Regions from separate parts of the uncultured Pseudomonas sp. genome, predicted to be linked through region 2. Evidence: predicted binding sites of a transcription regulator. Region 2 holds the regulator's gene; each other region holds the start of a gene.

The links. Region 2 encodes sigma-54, which starts transcription at its own class of promoters, with help from an activator protein. Its sites were predicted from a motif close to ANTGGCATNNANNTTGCTNT; they were not measured.
Region 1: the regulator sigma-54 is predicted to act here: its motif matches at 1,033-1,052, upstream of Q0V31_RS17220 (CmpA/NrtA family ABC transporter substrate-binding protein).
Region 3: the regulator sigma-54 is predicted to act here: its motif matches at 1,680-1,699, upstream of Q0V31_RS00415 (circularly permuted type 2 ATP-grasp protein).
Region 4: the regulator sigma-54 is predicted to act here: its motif matches at 1,058-1,077, upstream of Q0V31_RS16880 (ammonium transporter).

Annotation. Positions count from the first base shown of each region.
Region 1 is NZ_OX044366.1:3,689,613-3,692,624, reverse strand. Features, by position in the region: gene Q0V31_RS17220 (CmpA/NrtA family ABC transporter substrate-binding protein) at 1-888, opposite strand, end outside; gene Q0V31_RS17215 (transcriptional regulator) at 1,319-1,636, opposite strand; gene Q0V31_RS17210 (hypothetical protein) at 1,846-2,238, shown strand; gene betT (choline BCCT transporter BetT) at 2,549-3,012, opposite strand, start outside.
Region 2 is NZ_OX044366.1:472,327-475,338, reverse strand. Features, by position in the region: gene ptsN (PTS IIA-like nitrogen regulatory protein PtsN) at 1-49, opposite strand, end outside; gene raiA (ribosome-associated translation inhibitor RaiA) at 65-373, opposite strand; gene Q0V31_RS02305 (RNA polymerase factor sigma-54) at 563-2,077, opposite strand; gene lptB (LPS export ABC transporter ATP-binding protein) at 2,216-2,941, opposite strand; gene lptA (lipopolysaccharide transport periplasmic protein LptA) at 2,944-3,012, opposite strand, start outside.
Region 3 is NZ_OX044366.1:82,829-85,840, reverse strand. Features, by position in the region: gene Q0V31_RS00420 (alpha-E domain-containing protein) at 1-218, opposite strand, end outside; gene Q0V31_RS00415 (circularly permuted type 2 ATP-grasp protein) at 235-1,644, opposite strand; gene Q0V31_RS00410 (sigma-54-dependent transcriptional regulator) at 2,090-3,012, opposite strand, start outside.
Region 4 is NZ_OX044366.1:3,611,423-3,614,434, forward strand. Features, by position in the region: gene Q0V31_RS16875 (methyl-accepting chemotaxis protein) at 1-925, shown strand, start outside; gene Q0V31_RS16880 (ammonium transporter) at 1,193-2,566, shown strand; gene Q0V31_RS16885 (hypothetical protein) at 2,624-2,797, shown strand; gene Q0V31_RS16890 (phenylalanine--tRNA ligase beta subunit-related protein) at 2,847-3,012, shown strand, end outside.

The DNA of each region.
Region 1 (3,012 bases), 3.2 Mb from region 2:
GCGAATCAGCGCCTTGACCACACGCTTATGGGTTTCCGGGTTGGCGGCGGCCCAGCTTTTCGAAACGCCAAAAACCTTCTCCGACATATTTTTGCGGATGGAATAGTCGGCAACTACCGGCACGCCAATGCCTTTGAATACGGCCGCTTGGTTCCACGGTTCGCCGACGCTGTAACCGTGGATGGTGCCTGCTTCCAGGGTGGCTGGCATCTGCGGTGGCGGGGTCACCGAAAGCAGCGCCTTGGCGTCGATCTGGCCGCTGCTATCGCCTTTATGTGGCGCGTAATAACCCGGGTGGATGCCGCCAGCGGCGAGCCAATAGCGCAGCTCGTAGTTGTGCGTGGAGACCGGAAATACCATGCCGAGGTTGAAGCTTTTACCGTTGGCATTGAATGACTCGATCACCGGCTTAAGGGCATCGGCCTTGATCGGGTGTACGGGCTTGCCATCGGCCATGGGCACATGCGGCTTCATTTGATCCCAGACTGCATTGGAGACGGTGATGGCATTGCCGTTGAGGTCCATGGTGAAGGCGGTGACCACGTCGGCTTTAGTGCCGAAGCCGATGGTGGCGCCAATCGGCTGGCCGGAAAGCATGTGCGCCCCGTCCAGTTCGCCATCAATCACCCGGTCCAGCAGCACCTTCCAGTTGGCTTGGGCTTCGAGGGTCACGTAGAGCCCTTCATCCTCGAAAAAGCCTTTCTCATAAGCGATGGCTAACGGCGCCATATCAGTCAGCTTGATAAAGCCGAACTTAAGTTCATCCTTTTCCGGCTCTGCGGCCAGGGCGATCTGCAGACTTAACGGCGACAGCAGCATGATTGCGGCACAGCCAAGTCCAGACAGGGTTTTTTTCAGTAGCGAGCGGCGAGTGGTGGAGTGGCGCATAGTGCTTCCTCAAGTCCCAGAAACGAAAAAAGACGTCGCAGACAGCTCTGCCAGGTTTGGCTGAGTGTCTTTGACGTCTTTGTCAATTTCGTCCCGATCACCGCCGTTGGCGATCCGAAGACGTGTGTAGTGTCTAGGAGGTTATTTGCAAGGGCCTTGCCAGTTCCTTGCTGAGGGATGCCATGCGTGCTTAACCTGTTCGTATCGATACGGCCATGTGTAGCTGTGTAAGGTATTAATACGCATATAAATCATATGTTTAAGCTGAGAAATTAATCCTCGCTCGGGGCCTCCATGCTGACGTTTAAGCTTTTCTTAAAACCAGCTTTCAGCGTAATAGCGAGCCAATGCTGTGCAAACCGAGCCACCGCTGGCGACTTGTGCTTCGACTTGGTGCTGCGTAATCGACGTGTTTGTTGGTTGCAGCGGCCTAGCGCGCCAGCGCTTTACCCTGCGCCTCTTCCACAAGCGCCTTGAGCCAGCGCAGCACCTCCACGGCCTCCCAACGGGCGGGGTCGAACATGGCATAGGCCAGCCCCTGGTAGCCGACCACGTCCAGTTGCCGGTGATAGCCCGCCCGCTGTAGCAAGGCTTCAATCTCGGCAAAGCAGGTATTGAAGTGCACCCGTGTGAACGGCGTCTTGCCCTCGGTAACGATGCCTTCTAGTTGTAATTCTTTGACGATGCCCCGGATTTTTTCCAGGGGCATGCGGTTTACGCTGTCTTTCATCAGTAGGACGTCGCGCATCTGAATACTCCTGTTAGCACCTTGTACAGGCTCGTTTGCCGGTCTGTGCGGTTGGTTGGGTGGCATGGCCAAGGGTAGTTGAAAAATACTGTACAAATAAACAGTGTTCGATAATAGTAAGCCCAAGGCTTTAAGCGTACCTACTCGATCACTCGCGCCATTGGCTCGCTGAGCCAATGGCGGCAAGCACTGCAAAGGAGTCGCTAACAATGCAACAGATGCTGATGACACTTGTGCTGCTGGGTCTTTTGGCCGGCTGTGCGCAACCGCAACTGGATCAACCCCGAGCCAATGGCACCTACTTGGTGATCGAAAACAGCCAGGCCTGGGCCGTGCTGGTATTCGACGGCATACGTGTCGAAGAGCGTGGCACGGTGGTGGACGTAATCAAGCAACCGAGCGAGGGCTCAGCTGTCGCAGCCAGCTACGTGATCGAGACGGCCAACTGCGGCCGCGTGCAATGGCTGAGCGAACGTTCGGATGCAGCCGATGGCATGACTAACCGGATGTCATTGCACAGTAGCAATCAGTTGGGACAAAACGGCTGCGTGATTACTGATGGTCTTAGCCGAGTGTGGACAGTGTTGGATTACTCGGGTTGAAGCGCTTGTGTGCTGTACCGGCGACTCATGTTGCCGATACGAACTTGGAACAGACCCTCTAGGTTTATCCGTGCACTGCTATCGCATAACTTAAATTAAGCCTATTCGATTCTCTATCGCCGGTAATGCTATTAGTTTAATCCGTCCTAATTTAATAGGCCGGATTTTTAGAGTGAATACTGATTTTATAGGGCGTCAGCTTCGTGATGAGTTGTATGACTTTATCGGTCAATTAAAGTGGTTGTGCGTATATAGTCTGCGTGCTTATTGCAATCATCGAATGGTTGTAAGCTTGCTTATGTTTGCGACCCTAGGCATCTTCATTGTCCTTCGGCAGCGCAGGCTGTGTGAGACGTGCAATATGCGCTTCATACTGTTCCAGTACATCGTCTATCAATTGTTGCTTGGTAAGACCCATCAGGTCATAGCCGCCCGAACCGCTCTCGCTAAACACCTCAAGCCGATAGTAAACGTCAGTCTCCAGTGACATCTTGCCGCTGAACGTCGGCACCGGCGCTTCGACCATCGAAATTTGGTAGTGAAAGGCCGGTAGTTCGCCCATCGACACTCGCAATAATGGCCCTTCAATGCCGGTTGCATTGGTCAGGTTGCTCCGTTCTACCGTGTAGTCTTGGTTGCGGAATTCGGCGGCTATGTCATCAAGCGCAGGAACCACCGTGCGCTCCAGGAAATGACTCACCTCGCGCCGCGACGGGTAGGCCAGCAGGCTACCAAGCCGCTGTTTCCATGAGCGTTCGGGCACATGACCGCCAC
Region 2 (3,012 bases):
CGTTCACCAAGGAACGGCCGGGGGTCAGGATGGTTTCAAGTCGGATCATAGGAGATAGACGACGTCAGCGGGACATGGCGCCCTGTTGACGATCGAGCTGTTTTTCCTTGTATTTGATGAGTTGTCGATCGAGTTTGTCAGTCAGTAAATCGATGGCGGCGTACATGTCGTTATGCTCGGCATTGGCGACCACTTCACCGCCTGCAATATGCAGGGTCGCTTCGATTTTCTGCTTGAGTTTCTCGACCTCCATGATGACTTGTACGTTGGTGATCTTGTCGAAGTGGCGTTCTAATCGGCCGAGTTTTTCGCCGATATAGTCGCGCAGGGCGTCGGTCACATCCAGCTGGTGTCCACTGATGTTGACTTGCATACCGCTTTCTCCTTGTTACCGTGTGTAAGAGACAGGCGAGAGGCCTGCCGCCGGAACACTGTGGCATGGAAGACGTAGGCAGAACGTATCAGGGTTTACGCTGATTGCTCAGAGCTGTATGGCTGTTGAGCGATAAGACCGAGCCTGACGTGTTCTGCGCGGTGCGATCTGTCTTCCTTGTTCTGCCGCTTAAATCAATCGTTTGCGCTCGCTGGAGGGCGCAATGCCGAGGGACTCACGGTATTTGGCGACCGTGCGGCGAGCGACTTGAATACCTTGTGCCTCCAGTAGACCAGCGATCTTGCTGTCACTCAACGGCTTTTTCGCATTTTCCGCTGCGACCAGTTTTTTGATGATGGCGCGGATCGCGGTGGACGAACATTCACCGCCTTCAGAGGTGCTGACGTGGCTGGAGAAGAAGTATTTCAGTTCGTAAATACCGCGCGGGGTGTGCATGAACTTTTGCGTGGTGACCCGCGAAATGGTTGATTCGTGCATGCCGACGGCTTCGGCGATGTCATGCAGAACCAGCGGCTTCATGGCCTCATCGCCATAGTCGAGGAAGCCGCGCTGGTGTTCGACGATCTGCGTGGCGACCTTCATCAGGGTTTCGTTGCGGCTTTGCAGGCTTTTGATAAACCAGCGCGCCTCTTGCAGCTGGTTGCGCATAAAGGTGTTGTCGGCGCTGGAGTCGGCACGCTTCACAAAACCGGCGTATTGCGCATTGACCCGCAGGCGCGGCATGGCCTCCTGGTTGAGCTCCACCAGCCAGCGTTCATTGTGTTTGCGCACGATCACGTCGGGCACCACGTATTCCGGCTCGCTGGATTCAATCTGCGAGCCGGGGCGCGGGTTGAGGCTCTGAATCAGGTCGATAACCTGGCGCAGCTCATCTTCCTTGAGCTTCATGCGGCGCATCAGTTGGCTGTAGTCGCGGCTGCCGAGGAGGTCGAGGTAGTCGCCGGTGAGGCGCTGGGCTTCGCTCATCCACGGTGTGTTTGCGGGCAGCTGGCGCAGTTGCAGGAGCAGGCATTCACCGAGGTTGCGTGCGGCAATGCCGGTGGGCTCGAACTGCTGAATACGGTGCAGCACGGCTTCGACTTCGTCGAGCTCGATGTCCAGTTCTGGGTCAAAGGCCTCAACCACTTCTTCCAGAGTCTCTTCCAAATAACCCTGTTCGTTGATGCAGTCGATCAAGGTTATGCCGATCAGGCGATCCTTGTCTGACATTGGGGCCAGATTGAGTTGCCAGAGCAGGTGGCTCTGTAGGCTCTCGCCACTGGATGTGCGGGTGGTGAAGTCCCACTCGTCGTCATCGTTGGTGCTGCTGGGTAGGCTACTGGCACTGGTCTGGTAGATGTCTTCCCAGGCGGTGTCGACCGGTAGTTCGTTCGGGATGCGGTCCCCCCAATCACCCTCTTCCAGGTTGTCCACGGTTTGTGTGGCTTCCTGGTAAGTGGTTTCTTGATAGGGCGTCTCGGGCTGCTCGTTGGGCGTCGCGCTTTCTGCGCCATCGGCCATGGGGTCCGAGTTGTCGAAATCATCGCCTTCTTCTTGGCGTTCGAGCATCGGGTTGGACTCCAAGGCTTCCTGGATCTCTTGTTGTAGATCCAGGGTCGACAGTTGGAGTAGGCGGATGGCCTGTTGCAGCTGCGGTGTCATCGTCAGCTGCTGGCCCATTCTCAGGACTAGCGATGGTTTCATTGCAGACCTTATTTACCGGCGTCTGTGCGCAATCCACTACAGGGCGTTTTTGAAAAACGCCACCAGGAAGCAAATTATATGCCTGACTCTAAAGGTTTTGCCTAGCCTTGGCTGCAGTAGGCTTGAGAAAAGCCGTGGTTACAGCCTGAACTCATGCCCCAGATACACTTCTTTCACGGTCTGGTTGGCCAGAATCGTCTCGGCATCACCTTCCGCAATCAGCTGGCCATCGCTGACGATATAAGCGATTTCGCAAATATCCAGGGTTTCGCGGACGTTATGGTCGGTGATCAGTACACCGATGCCTTTGGCCTTGAGGTGGTGGATGATCTGCTTGATATCACCGACTGAAATCGGGTCGACGCCGGCGAACGGCTCGTCGAGCAGAATGAATTTGGGGTTGGTCGCCAGGGCGCGAGCAATTTCCACGCGGCGGCGTTCACCACCGGACAGGCTCATGCCGAGGTTGTCGCGGATATGGCTGATGTGGAACTCCTGCAGCAAGCCTTCAAGTTCCTTGCGGCGAGCGGCGCCGTCGAGGTCCTTGCGGGTTTCCAGGATGGCCATGATGTTGTTGGCCACGCTGAGCTTACGGAAAATCGAGGCTTCCTGCGGCAGATAGCCAATGCCGGCGCGCGCACGGCCATGCATCGGCTGATGACTGACGTCGAGGTCATCAATCATCACGCGGCCTTGGTCGGCTTGTACCAGGCCGACGATCATGTAGAAACAGGTGGTTTTACCGGCTCCGTTGGGGCCCAGTAGACCAACGATCTGTCCACTGTCGATGCTCAGGCTGACGTCGCGCACGACCTGGCGGCCTTTGTAACTTTTGGCCAAGTGTTGGGCTTTCAATGTGGCCATTATTACTGCGCCTGCTGTTCGGCTGGTTTGTTCTTCGGCTGGATCACCATGTCGATACGCGGGCGTGGCGC
Region 3 (3,012 bases), 390 kb from region 2:
AACAAGCGTTCTGCATCCAAATCACCATGCAGTTCTTGATACTGCTCAAATGTGCCGGTGATTTTCAGCGACATGGCCAGTTCGTCTAACCCTGCGCCGTGCTGATCATGGGGCATCAAGGACAATGAATAACTGACATCCAGCATGCGCGCCAAGTTTTCTGCGCGCTCCAAATAGCGGGACATCCAGTACAGTGAAGCGGCTGTGCGACTTAACATGCCATGCACTCCCTTATTATTCTTCAACTACCCAAGTGTCTTTAGTACCGCCACCTTGGGACGAGTTGACCACTAGCGAACCCTCGCGCAGTGCCACTCTGGTCAGGCCGCCAGGAACCAGGCGGGTTTCACGTCCCGACATTACAAACGGACGCAAGTCGATATGCCGTGGCGCGATGCCTTGTTCGACAAAGGTTGGGCACGTAGAGAGCGATAGGGTCGGCTGGGCGATATAGGCCGCGGGGTTGGCGATCAAGCGCGCGCGAAAGTCTTCGATCTCCGCTTTACTCGCTGCCGGGCCTACTAACATGCCGTAGCCACCCGAACCTTGGGTTTCTTTGACGACCAGCTCCGGCAAATTCGCCAGCACATGGGACAAGTCGGCGGTTTTTCGGCATTGCCAGGTCGGCACGTTGGCCAAAATTGGCTCTTCCGACAGATAGAAACGAATCATCTCCGGAACGTAGGGGTAGATCGATTTGTCATCAGCAACGCCGGTACCAAGGGCATTAGCCAGGGATACGTTGCCGCAACGATAAGCAGACAAAAGCCCGGGTACACCGAGCATTGACTGCGGATTGAACGCCAGTGGGTCCATGAACGCATCGTCCAGCCGCCGGTAGATCACATCGACCTGCTTTGGCCCTGCGGTGGTGCGCATAAACACCTTGTCGTCACGTACAAACAGGTCCGCACCTTCGACCAGTTCGACCCCCATTTCCCTGGCGAGAAATGCATGTTCAAAGTAGGCGCTGTTGAAGTGCCCTGGCGTCAACACCACAACATAAGGATCATCAACCGGGCTTGAGCTTTTCAAGGTTGAGAGCAGCATGCTGGGGTAGTGATCAATCGGCGCTATACGTTGCGAGGCGAACAGCTCCGGGAATAAGCGCATCATCATCTTGCGGTCTTCCAGCATGTAGCTGACGCCGCTCGGTGTACGCAAATTATCTTCCAGTACGTAGTAGGTGCCATCGCCGTCGCGCACCAAGTCTACGCCGGCAATGTGCGCGTAGAGGTTGCGGTGCAGGTCCAGGCCCTGCATCGCCATCTGATAGCCTTCGTTGGCCAGGATCTGCTCGGGGGGGATGATGCCGGCTTTGATAATGCGTTGATCGTGATACAGATCGGTGAGGAACATGTTCAGCGCTTGCACGCGCTGAATACAGCCGCTCTCAATGATCTTCCATTCGCTGCGTGGAATGCTGCGTGGAATGGTGTCAAAGGGGATCAGGCGTTCAGTGCCCTGATCATCGCCATAAAGCGTGAAGGTTATACCTGCGCGGTGAAACAAGAGATCTGCTTCACGGCGGCGCTGTGCCAAAAGCTCTGGTGGCGTATTCGCCAGCCAGCGAGAGAAGCTTTCGTAATGGGCGCGTGGGTCACCCTTGTTGTCGTACATCTCATCATAAAAACTTTTGGGCATTTTTCACTCCTTCCTAAGGCGCACCCTTGCTTTACCTAGCAAACGCCATGCCATGAGCATGATCCTTAATTTTCAATCAAATAAACTTACCCTGACTCGTCAATCTCATCACTTGGCATTCAGCCTTGCCTGAGCTGGGCTCAATAGGCGTTGCAGTAATAGATGCAGGCACAACAATCCAAGGTTCTGCCAGCCCTAGGCGGATCAATGCACCATTAGCCTTCGATGTTTATAACCTCGGTTTCTCACGCGTAGCTGCCTTGGAATACGCACTGCGTCCCCATTCAATATATACAGGTATGTTGACCAGGCTCGGATTTCTTCCGCGACTGTGACCAATGAGTCCGTCGCGGTAGGTGGGTAATTATCTGTGGCGAATGCTGGCTGGAGCATTGCTCGCGCTATGGTCTCGGGCGTTGGCGCACGCAATTAGCGCGCCCATCCGTTAACCGTTGCCGGGTATGCCGTATTTGCGCAGGCGCATGGCGATGGCGCTGTGCGAGGTGTGCAGGCGCGTGGCCAGCTGCCGGGTCGAGGGGTGGCTGGGGTAGAGTTTGGCCAGCAAGGCTTTCTCGAACTCAGCCACGGCGGCTTCCAGGCTGTGTATGTCGCCTTCGTTTTGTTGCGCGGCGACTGCGGTGCTGGCGATATCCAGGTCATCGATCTGCACCAGATTGCTTTCGCAAATGGCCGCCGCGCGGAAAATCACGTTCTGCAACTGGCGCACATTGCCCGGCCAGCGGTTACTCAGCAGGGCCGGGTAGGTGTCCGGCGTCAGCCGGCAGGGCAGGCGTTGGATCTGCGCGCAGGCCTGCTGCATAAAATGCCGCGCCAGCAGCAGAATATCCTGGCCGCGCTCGCGCAGCGGCGGCACTTCCAGGTTGAGTACATTGAGGCGGTAGAACAGGTCTTCGCGGAACGCGCCTTCGTTGACCATCTGCTCCAGGTCGCGGTGGGTGGCACTGAGAATGCGCACATTGACCTTTACCTCGCGCTCGCCGCCGACCCGGCGGAAGGTGCCGTCGCTGAGAAAGCGCAGCAGCTTGGCTTGCAGGTAAGGCGACATTTCGCCGATTTCGTCGAGGAATACCGTGCCCTGGTTGGCCAGCTCCAACAGCCCCGGCTTGCCGCCGCGCTGGGCACCGGTGAAGGCGCCGGGGGCGTAGCCGAATAGCTCGCTTTCGGCGAGGTTCTCCGGCAATGCCGCACAGTTCAACGCCAGAAACGGCGCAGTACGTCGCGTGCTCATGGCGTGACAGCCGCGTGCCACCAGTTCCTTGCCGGTGCCGGTTTCGCCTTGGATCAGCAGCGGCGCATCCAGAGTCGCAACGCGCTGAGCGCGGGTTTTCAGGCTGCGGATCGGCGCAG
Region 4 (3,012 bases), 3.1 Mb from region 2:
ACCCGATCAGCACACCCATCAGGGTCAACAGCCTTCAGCGCTGCAACGCTACCCCCATTTACTCGCGGCCATCGAACGGCTCAGCCATCGCTGGCATACACACCATGCGCAGCACCAAGCCGAGCCTCTTGCGCCGCCACCGTGCTCCGCTGAGCAATATCAGCACTTACAGCAGCAACTCGACGATGCCAATCGGCATAACGAACAGCTCCAACAGCAACTTCAGCAAAACCATACACAACTGGCACACGCTGAGGCGCAACAGGTGCAATGGCAGCAGGACGAACAGGCGTGGCAACTGACCAAGCAAACCCTCACCGAAGGCTGCTGGGATCTAACCGTCGTTAAGGGTGATGCCGATCATCCCGACAACCTGATTTGCTGGTCCGAACAGTTCCGCAACCTGATCGGATACAACCGCACCGAGTTTACCGATGGCTGGGACAGCTTCTTTGCGGTGGTCAACCCCGACGACCTGAAGAAAGTTATGCAGGTCTTCGGTGACTTCATTGCTGACCCCAAAGGTCAACCCGCTTACGTCGTTGAATACCGCATGCAACACAAGCAGCGCGGCGAGCTTTGGTTCCGCGAGCGAGGTCGCTGCTTACGCAACAGCCAAGGCGTACTGCAACGTGTGATCGGAGCGGTACGCGAAATCACCGATGAAAAAGCCGCTGAAGATTTTCGCAAGCGCGAACAGAGCAACATCAAAAGCACCTACACCCAGATCGCCCAAGTAGCAGGCGTCATTAAGGGTATTGCGGATCAAACCAACTTGCTCGCACTCAACGCCGCCATCGAAGCCGCTCGCGCTGGCGAACAGGGTCGCGGCTTCGCTGTAGTCGCCGATGAGGTGCGCACGCTGGCCAAGCGCACCCAGGATTCGGTGCAACAGATTCAAACCATGTTGCAGCAACGCAACTAAACGCTGGGTGCTGAGCCGCCCGATGACCCAAGAGCAGGCGCGCCCCACGGGAAACGAACAGTAATGGGGCTTTTTCGCCGCCAACCAGTAGCGCTAACCCGCAGAGTTGCGCTTTTTGCGGACAAATAGAGAAATGGCACAGGCCTTGCACTTTCTCAAAGGGAACTTTTCTTAACCCAAGATAAATTAAAGGCCCACTCGCACCTACTCAACACTCGACCTGCCGAATACAAATCCACTTCTGAAAACTGCATCGAGGACTCAACAATGGAACAGGCCACCCCCACACTGGAAGAGCTACAACAGCTCATTCAGATGTCTAACACCATCAATATGGAAATTTTTTATTGGTGGTGTATCGCCTTGATGATGGTGATCCACGCTGGATTCCTGTCCTACGAAATTGGCGCCTCACGCCTGAAAAACGCCCTGACCGCGGGCGTCAAAAACATTCTGGCGTTCGCCTTCATTGTGCCGACGTTCTTTTTCTTCGGCTGGTGGATCTACAACGGCTTTTCCGGTGGACTGATCCCTGACCTGGACGGTGCCGCCGCCAGCTTGCCGTGGGCCAGTAGCATGGGGCCGAACATCACTGACAACGCCACCGGTATTTTCTGGGCCGCTTTTGTCCTGTTCGCCGCCACCACGGCATCGATCATGTCCGGTGCGCTTATCGAGCGAACCCGCATGAGTGCCTTTATCGTGCTGGCCATCATTCTGGGTTCGGGCGTCTGGATCCTGGGGGCCGCGTGGAGTTGGCATCCAGCCGGCTGGCTGACCACCGAGTGGGGCTTCCATGACGTCGGTGCTGCCGGCTGCGTGCACACCATCGCGGGTTTCTTCACCCTGGGCGTGGTGATGAACGTAGGTGCTCGTATTGGGCGCTTCAATGCCGATGGCAGCTCGAATAACATCGTTGGTCACAGCATGCCGATGAGCGTGATTGGCCTGATGCTGGTTATCGTCGGTTTCTTCGGTTTCCTCGGTGGTTGCATCATCTATAACGGCGGCGGTCAGTGGACCAACATCTATGGTCAGCCAGCCACCCTCTCGGCATTTGCCTTCAACACCTTGATGGGTTTTTCCGGCGGTTTGATCGGTGCTTACCTGACCACTCGCGAGCCTTTCTGGATGATGTCCGGTGGACTGATCGGCATTGTTTCTGTGGCCCCAGGTTTGGACGTTTACTACCCACCGTTAGCCTTTGTTATTGGTATGGGTGTTGCCGCTGCCGCACCGCTGGTGCACAAGTTCTTGGGCAAGCGTGGTATCGATGATGCCGTTGGCGCATTCGCCGTCCATGGCTTCGGTGGCTTTGCCGGCCTGGTGCTCAGCGGTATTTTTATCGCGGGCTACCCGAACGTGATCGAAGGCTCCCCCGCCGTCAACTTCCTCGGCCAAACCGGCGGCGCAATCGTACTGGCTGCACTGGGCTTCATCCCTGGCTATTTCATCTCGCTGCTGATGAAGAAAATGGGCGTTCTACGCGTACCTGCGCATGCTGAAGAACGTGGTCTGGACCTGGTAGAAGTACCGGCTCAAGCCTACCCAGAATGGGCCATCACGGGTGCCAGCATCACCACGGTGTCGGAGAGCGAAGTGCGCCCTAATACGATCATTGGTGAAACCAAACCTGCGTGAGTTTGAACCCCGTCACTCGGTATTTACGACCGGGTGACGCCATCTAGGAGAAATGCCATGAGCAGTCCAATAAACAGCTGGGAAGGTGCCAGCACTGTCTTCACTTTCGCCGACAAGCCCATGGTTTTGGGCTTTATCCTCGTCGTAGCCGTTGCCCTAACGATCTTCGCCATTTACGCCACCGTGCGTCACGAGCAGGTCAGCTATAAAAGCCCGATGATCAAGAAGTAAGTTCAGCCGTCCGCCGCCCAAAGGGGCGTCGGACGGCCTGGAGTCAGCCATGTTTAGTCCAGTTTTCTGTCTACTCACACCTCCCAACCTTGGCCTTAAGGCCATCGCATTCAGCCTGCACTCACTGAGTAATCTGCACTACAGCAGCACGTTGCAGGTCTGCCTGGCGCGGTTGCGAAATCAACTCGACCTCCGGCACAGCCAACGGCAGATGG